Regions from separate parts of the Sphingobacterium sp. Lzh-3 genome, predicted to be linked through region 1. Evidence: riboswitches for the same ligand, from Rfam matches in the RefSeq annotation. Region 1 holds a riboswitch; the other holds the start of a gene.
What was found. A riboswitch is a leader RNA that binds a small molecule or an ion and turns the genes downstream of it on or off. The one in region 1 is predicted to bind thiamine pyrophosphate.
Positions count from the first base shown of each region.

Region 1 (4,451 bases):
CTCGTTGTATAACTGCGCGCATAATGAAAAGTATAAAACCAAAGGTAAAAATTCCGATTGTTAAACACGATGTAATGTGCAATTTATCCGCCATATTAAATGAAAAACGTCTCTTGCTTCCTCAGGAAAAAAGAGACGTTTTTTTATTTAAATAAATTGTTTCTAAAATTTGAAATTCAAGCCCAATAGGAAATTTGTTGGTGCCTGAGGGAAATAGAAATTATAATATTTTCGGGTATCACCTTCCATCCAGCCAAAGGTGTAGCCATTGGCTTCGTACTTCTCGTTGAGTATGTTGTTGACCTGTAAAGTTGCACTGATGTTTTTGATACCTAAAGCTGTAAAGCTATAGTTTGCTAACAGATTGTTGACAAAATAAGAGGAAATGCTCCTCTCTTTCGCAGATGAATTATCTAGATATTGTCTTCCTACAAATTTGGATAGAAGAGAGAATGTAAGTGATGTTATCGGACTATAAGAAAAATTACTTGACAAAATCGTTCCCGGAGATAAAGCAATGTCTGTTTTTGAATAAAATATCCTTGTATTACCTATAACCTCTTCAAAATCTTTAATTTTATTTTGGCTGAAACTAGCTGTTGCTTTCCAGTTGAACTGTTTGCTGATGTTCCATGATCCATCGAATTCAAGCCCCATTCTATAGCTATCTTTGACATTTTGTCGAATTGGAGAGCCCGTATCACTGATTTCGCCTGTTGGGATCAATTGATCTTTGTAAAACATACCATATCCATTCAATCCGATGTTGAATTTTTCATTTGTAAAGCGATAGCCAAATTCGATGTCCTGCATTTTCTCTGGGCTAGGGTCTGGTAAGGCGCTATTTTTCTCTATAAAATCCTTGCGAACAGGTTCTTTTTGTGCAAAGGCATAAGAAGCGTATACATTTGAATGGTCATTTAGCAAATATGTTGCCCCAGCTTTAGGATTCAAGAAATTAAACTTAGGATGATAATTATAATTTTTTACCTTATCGTCATCACCATACATGTGGTAATCTACATTCCGATATTGAATATCGGCCATTAATATCCACTTGTCTAGTTTGTAATCGACCTTTAAGAAATTACTGAAATCATTTTTTTGTGATTTCCCGAAGTAATATTTGTCGTCGAGAAAACCGGTTGATGCATATTGTGCCCAAATCACCTGGCCATAATGTTTTCCTTTGTATTGATTATAAGCTCCACCCCAAGTAATTTCAAGCTGATCATTCGGTCTGTAATTTAGGGCATAGGTCATGCCATAAAAATAATTATCAAGCCATCTCCTACGGACGAGATCTGTTTTTTGTATGGTATCTTTACCAATGATGACGTTAGGCAGACCGTATTTACTTAGTTTATCTCCCGGTCTCATTTCTTCATAGTAACCATAACCTCTTGTATAGTGTAGGGCTGTATTGAGTGTCAATTTGTCGTTCAGGATATTGGTATAATGAAGTTGATGATGTTTCTGCGTATAATTATCTGTTTGATTCTGATACGTATATAGATTATAATTCCGGCCTGCGTTCATGAAACGATCCTTCTCTGCGCCCGAGATTTCGAGTGCATTATCTGCATAGTCATCCATGCGCGATCGATCGCCAGTAATCAATGGTTCAGGAACGCCATTCCAGGCTTGATATGTCTTTTCTTTTCCCCAGAATACAATCCCTTTTAAAATATGTTTTTTGCCATAATAGCCTCCGTCCACATAGAAAGACTGTAAGTCTGAACTACCTCTCTCGATATAACCGTCGCTGCTGATACGGGATAATCTAGCATTGAAGGCAAATTTGTCGTTGATTAGTCCGGTACCTACCTTGACTGTATTTTTCCAGGTATTGTAAGAGCCAAATGAATTGTTGAGTTCTGCGTAAGGGGTTTCGACTAACGTATTGGACTGAATATTTAATGAGGCTCCAAATGATCCGGCACCATTCGTCGAAGTCCCAATACCGCGCTGAACTTGGATGCTCTCGGTAGAAGAGGCAAAGTCGGGAAGGTTTACAAAAAATGAACCCATACTCTCCGCATCATTTAAAGGGATTCCATTTAATGTTACGTTGATTCGTTGATTATCCGATCCCCTGATTGTCATTCCGGTATAACCAATGCCTGCACCGGCATCGGAATTGACCTGCACGGATGGAGTCTGATTTAAAAGGAATGGGATATCCTGGCCGAGGTTGTTACGCGTTATTTCTTCTTTGGAGATGTTTTTAAAGGTTGTAGGAGCATTTCTTTTGGCACGGGTAGATTGAACAAGCACCTCTTCCATTTGAATAGTACTTGGTTCTAATGCTACCGTAAGCTCCAAATTGTCTTTAACATCCACATTTCGACTCCATGTCTTATAGCCAAGTGATGATACCTGGATCTGGTGCTTACCTGCATTGATACGATATAGTTTAATCAGTCCATTTTTGTCCGATTGGCCAGTGATGGGTGCCTGTCCATCTATGGACACCGAGACATTCTGTAAGGGATTTTGATTGCTCTTGTCTATAGTTCTAATTGTCAGATTTTGTTGCGCAATGGCAATTTGGCTTGAAATAGTAGCTAAGGAGCTACAAATCAAAAATTTGATCATGGTAATGTATTTTGTTTGAGTTAAACAAATCATAGCAAGGGGTTACTATGACCGCACTATTTAACTAACCTCTCCCTACGCCAGCATTATCTGGATCAGGTGCACAGAATTTAATCTGTTGGGTATAATCTCAGCCTTTATTTGTGTTCCTGACAAAACAAGGCACCCCTATTCGACGTTGCGAATATATAAATTTAAAATTGAAATGAAGTATAAAGAAGTAATTTATGACAAATGGAAAAGTGCGGATTTATGATATTATTTCCTTTTGGTTAAAAATTTATGGAAATTGTTGTTTTTGGTATATATTGTTCTTTTTAGGTACCTTGGCATGAATTTTTCTACTAGAGGTATGTATTTATACAGGTCAAAAAATTTTAGTTACTAAATTGATAGTGAGGAGATAAAATGTTAAAATATTTAAGCGCTAATTATATTCTACCGATTACTTCAATGCCGATAAAAGACGGTATTGTTTCGGTAGATGAGGAGGGAGTAATTCAAGGTATCTATGACCCAACTTCATTTACACCTGCAGATAAAGTTAAGGTTGAGAAATATGAAGGAGTGATAATTCCAGGTTTTATCAATTCACATTGCCACATTGAATTGTCGCATATGAAAGGTATTGTTCCTAAAGGGACAGGACTTCCAAGCTTTCTGAGTAAGGTGATGACTACGCGATCGGCATCGATGAAGAAAATCGACGATGCGATGGCTAAAGCCGATAGAGAGATGTACGAAAATGGTATTGTCGCAGTCGGAGATCACGCCAACACTGATAATTCATCAAAATTAAAGGAAGATTCTCAGATCCTGTATCACACGTTTGTGGAGGTGCTTGGAATTGAACCTGATGAAGCGGACTTTAAATTAAAGGAGGCTAAATCATTGACCCAGGAGTTTAGGAATGGCCATGTATCGATTACGCCACATGCCCCATACTCGTGTTCGAAGGTACTTTTCAAAAAGTTCAAGAAGATGGTTTCGGAAACAAATATTATCAGTATTCACAATCAAGAAAGTGAAGAGGAGAATAAACTGTTCCGTTATAAAATGGGTGAGTTCTTGGACTTTTATAAAAGTATAGGGAAAAATGCTGATGCGATTAAGGCGCAGGCAAGAAATTCGATTCAGTCTTATCTTCCTTATTTGCCTTATCCAAATAAATTATTGTTGGTTCATAACACCTATACCTCTCTTAAAGATTTGGATTTTGTAGAACGTATGGACCGTGATGTGATGTGGTGTCTCTGTCCAAAGGCCAACCTTTATATTGAGGGAACATTACCAAAGGTTCAGAATTTTATGAATGCCGGACAGCGTTTAGTCATCGGAACAGACAGTTTAGCTTCAAACGATACATTGTCCATTTTGGAGGAGCTAAAAGTGTTGCATGCGCACTTTGAGGATCTCGACTTCTTGCAGACCATTCAATGGGCCACAATCAATGGTGCTATCGCGTTGAACATTGAGGATGAATTTGGGTCACTCGAAGTGGGTAAAAAACCTGGGATTGTGTTGTTGGAAGGGATGGAACACATGCGCCTCAATGAAGATGTTAAGGTAAAACGTTTAGCGTAGTATTTAATTCCCCAAACTTCTGTACTTTTGCTCTTATTGAACCGTTCATGACTTTAATAACAACACTATAGTCATGGTAAATTCCATCTGACCGATGGAAGAAAAAATAAGTTACAGATGAAACATTTGAATATTTCAATAAGAGGTAAAGTACAGGGAGTCTTTTTTAGATTGACAGCCAAGGCGGTTGCAGATCAAGTGGGTGTTAGGGGCTTTGTTGTCAATTTAAAAGATGGTTCTGTTTATATCGAGGGCGAGGGCGACGATTT
Region 1 covers NZ_CP177226.1:542,041-546,491, forward strand. Annotated here, with positions in the region: gene dtd (D-aminoacyl-tRNA deacylase) at 1-22, opposite strand, end outside; gene ACLCDV_RS02120 (TonB-dependent receptor) at 163-2,598, opposite strand; TPP riboswitch at 2,653-2,778, opposite strand; gene ACLCDV_RS02125 (amidohydrolase family protein) at 3,007-4,182, shown strand; gene ACLCDV_RS02130 (acylphosphatase) at 4,300-4,451, shown strand, end outside.

Region 2 (4,451 bases), 3.0 Mb from region 1:
ATGTGATGTGGTCATAACCTGGAGCAATATCAGTTGTTAAGGGTCCCAAGGTATAAAATGGTGCTTCGTCACAACAAGCCAATTGCTTGTCCATATTCTCTTTGATCAATTGCATAGGAACATGGCCCGGACCTTCGATCATCACCTGAACATCGTGTTTCCAGGCGATCTTGGTGAGCTCGCCCAGTGTTTCTAGCTCCGCAAATTGAGCAGCATCGTTTGCATCTGCAATGGCTCCTGGACGGAGACCATCGCCAAGTGAAAAAGCAACATCATATCGCTTCATAATCTCACAGATCTCCTCAAAATGGGTATAGAGAAAGTTCTCTTTGTGGTGGAAAAGACACCATTTGGCCATGATAGACCCTCCTCTGGAGACAATTCCCGTTACTCGAGACGCGGTGAGATGGATATAACGAAGCAGTACACCAGCGTGTATGGTAAAGTAAGAAACACCCTGTTCGGCCTGTTCAATCAAGGTATCTTTGAATATTTCCCAGGTAAGGTCCTCGGCCACCCCCTTCACTTTTTCGAGCGCCTGATAGATCGGTACTGTACCGATTGGAACGGGCGAGTTACGGATAATCCATTCGCGGGTTTCGTGAATATTTTTGCCAGTGGATAGGTCCATGATGGTATCGGCTCCCCAACGACAGGCCCATACTGCTTTCTCAACTTCTTCCTCTATACTTGAGCTTACAGCACTATTGCCAATATTGGCATTAATTTTAACAAGAAAGTTGCGCCCGATAATCATGGGTTCACTTTCAGGGTGATTGATATTATTGGGGATGATTGCTCTTCCGGCAGCGATTTCCTCACGGACAAATTTTGGTGTAATTGCTTTATCATGTGTTCTGGCACCAAAATTCTGTCCTTTATGCTGATGATCCATTCCGGGGGTACTGGTCGTGAGCTGCTCGATACGTTGGTTTTCACGGATAGCAACGTACTCCATTTCTGGGGTAATGATGCCTTGCTTTGCATAATGTAATTGAGTAACATTACTACCGGGAGAGGCTACTTTCGGTTTATGGCTATACGCGAATCGGAGTTCATCCAACGTTGGATCAGAAAGGCGTTTTTGTCCATATTCAGAGCTGGTGCCAGGCAGCTGTATGACATCCTGACGATCTAATATCCACTGTTCGCGAAGGCGCGGGAGGCCTTTTCGGATATCGATATGGACGGTGTCATCGGTATATGGTCCAGAAGTATCATAGACTGTTACCGGGGGATTAATTTCTACTTCTCCATTCGTTAATTTGGTTGGACTCAAGGAGATTTGACGCATAGCGACTTGAATAGGAAATAGTTTTCCGGATACAAAAATTTTCTTTGCATTTGGAAAGGGCGATTGCGTAATTTTTTCAGCTGTCATTTTTTTCTTATTGGGGTGAATTACTCGGTTCGATTGATTTTTGGGGAATAGCTATCCGCCCTGGGACGCGGTGATTAAAATAATCTGATCGTGCGGTTTTAGTGGTGTCGTAGCCCAGTCCTTTTTGGGTATGACTTTGTTGTTAATAGCTACAGCCACGCCCTGAGTTTGGCCGGATAATTCCAAAAGCAACAAGCCTTCCAATGAAGTAAGTGTGGGGTCGAAAAATCGAATCTGATGGTTTATTGTAAGTTCCATTCCTTAATTTTTTTGGTAAAACTTTAGGAATGGCTACACAAAGGCACAGCAATGCACCTTGTAGACAGCTCACTTTTCCCTACGCCAGTATGATCCGGATCAGGTTCTAAGGGTAAAATCTCAGCCTGCACGAGCAGACACCCCTAAAGTTGCGACTAAGATAAGGTTATTTTTATGAAAGTTGCAAGAATTTTATTTTGCAGACTTGGGTTTATTGCACAGGACAGTGCAGGTCAATATGTGGGAAATAATTGATATATTAGTTTTTTGAATCAGCTAAAACAATTTAATAACCACCAAGAATAGTATCTTTCAATGCGTAAGATTTTATTGACAGCACTGTTGTGTATCGCTAGCAACACTTATGCCCAACCTAAAAACAACTGCAGCGCCGTGCAGCTGACATGCGAACATTTGGTCAATCCATTGGGTATCGATGCAATCCACCCAAGACTTAGCTGGCGACTTGATGATCAACGTAAAGGTGCGGTACAACAGGCTTATCAGATCTTTTTAGGGCAAGATTCGCTGGCACTGCTGCGAGAGACCAAAGATAACTGGGATAGTGGCAAACAGTTCAGCTCGGCTATGTTAGTGCCCTATAACGGCGCACAGTTAAAGCCACAGACCAAGTACTTCTGGACGGTTAAAGTATGGGATAAGGATGGTGTATCAACACGTTCGGCAGTAGCGTCTTTTGAAACGGGCATGATGGGACAAAACCTTTGGAAAGGAAAGTGGATCAGCGACAATAAGGATATTCATGCGCGGGAAACGCCTTATTTTAGAACCGAATTTAAGGCAAATAAGCAGATAAAATCTGCCCGCGCGTATATTGCCGCAGCAGGATTATATGAACTTTCCATTAATGGCCAGCGCGTTGGCGACCATCGTCTGGATCCCATGTACACCCGATTTGACCGACGTACGTTGTACGTCGTGACGGACGTAACCCAACAGCTTCAAAAAGGAGAGAACGCCATTGGCGTTGTTTTGGGGAACGGCTGGTATAATCACCAACCATTGGCTGTTTGGAACTTTGATAAAGCACCATGGCGGGCCCGGCCAACCTTCTGTTTAGAACTGAAAATCGTTTATACAGATGGAACGACGGAAACCATTGTTTCGGATAAGCAGTGGAAGACTGCTTCGGGGCCAATCACCTATAATAATATTTACACTGGTGAGCATTACGATGCAAGACTGGAAATACCCAACTGGGATAAACCAAAATACGATGATTCGGCTTGGCAGGTTGTTCAGTATAGAAATGCGCCATCAGCACATATCGTGTCCCAACAGCTGGTTCCGATTCGGCTCGTGAAGTCCTATAAGCCAAAATCAGTGACAAAGATAGACCAACGTACCTATGTGTTCGATATGGGCCAGAATATGGCGGGGATTACAAAAGTTAAAGTGAAAGGAGCTGCGGGTACTATTCTGCGTATCAAGCATGGTGAGCGATTGCAGGCCGATGGGCATCTTGATCAGTCCAATATTGATGTATATTATCGGGGCGATAAGGAAAAGGAGCCCTTTCAGACCGATATATTGACCTTAAGTGGCCGCGATGATGAGTTTATGGCCAAGTTCGGTTACAAAGGGTTTCGTTATGTCGAAGTTAGCAGCAGTGCCGCCATTGCATTGGATAGTTCGGCTTTGACCGCCTATTTTATGCATAGTGATGTGCCTGTTATTGGACAGCTCAAGACATCATCAGCCTTGGTTAACAAACTATGGAAAGCGACTAACAATGCCTACTTGTCCAATTTGATGGGCTATCCTACAGACTGTCCGCAACGGGAAAAGAACGGCTGGACAGGGGATGGGCACCTTGCGATTGAAACAGCTTTATACAATTTTGATGGGATAACAGTTTATGAAAAATGGATGGCGGATCATCGTGATGAACAACAGGAGAATGGTGTCTTACCCGATATTATTCCAACTGGGGGATGGGGCTATGGTACCGCAAATGGTTTGGATTGGACAAGCACCATTGCCATCATTCCGTGGCAGATCTATCAGTTTTATGGAGATCCACATGCATTAGAAGTATGCTACCTAAATATCAAACGCTATGTCGATTATGTAGACGGAATCAGCCCATCTGGGTTGACAACGTTTGGGCGTGGAGACTGGGTACCGGTGAAGTCACAGTCCAATCTGGAGTTGACCTCATCTGTTTATTTTTATGTAGATGCGAGCATCTTGGCTGCTGCTGCCAAATTGTTTGGTTACACAGCAGATCAACAAAAATATGAACTGCTGAGCAGAAAAATTAAGACGGCCATCAACGCTAAATTTTTAGATGCTTCCAAGGGTGTTTATAGCAATGGAACGCAGACCGAACTGAGTGTACCACTTTATTGGGGTGTTGTACCAGACGAGATGAAAGCTCGTGTTGCAGCCAACCTGAATAAGAAAGTGGAAGAGACTAACTTTCATTTGGATGTAGGCGTATTGGGTGCCAAAGCATTATTGAATGCGTTGAAAGAGAACGGTTATGCAACGACAGCCTATAAAGTCGCGGTACAAGATACCTACCCGTCTTGGGGATGGTGGATTGTAAATGGAGCGACCACATTGTTGGAGAACTGGGATTTAAAAGCAACACGAGATATTTCAGACAACCACATGATGTTTGGCGAAATCGGTGGTTGGTTTTTTAAATCTATCGGCGGGATTCTGCCAGATCCTAAACAACCTGGATTTAAACATGTGCTCTTAAAACCTATCTTCCCCCAAGAACTGAAAGAATCTTCTATTTCTTACGATTCACCCTACGGTAAAATTGTTTCCGAATGGAAGT
Region 2 covers NZ_CP177226.1:3,727,196-3,731,646, reverse strand. Annotated here, with positions in the region: gene thiC (phosphomethylpyrimidine synthase ThiC) at 1-1,381, opposite strand, end outside; gene thiS (sulfur carrier protein ThiS) at 1,433-1,639, opposite strand; TPP riboswitch at 1,699-1,794, opposite strand; gene ACLCDV_RS15765 (family 78 glycoside hydrolase catalytic domain) at 1,955-4,451, shown strand, end outside.
Region 2: linked by a shared signal. The riboswitch ahead of thiS (sulfur carrier protein ThiS) and the one ahead of ACLCDV_RS02120 (TonB-dependent receptor) in region 1 are both predicted to bind thiamine pyrophosphate.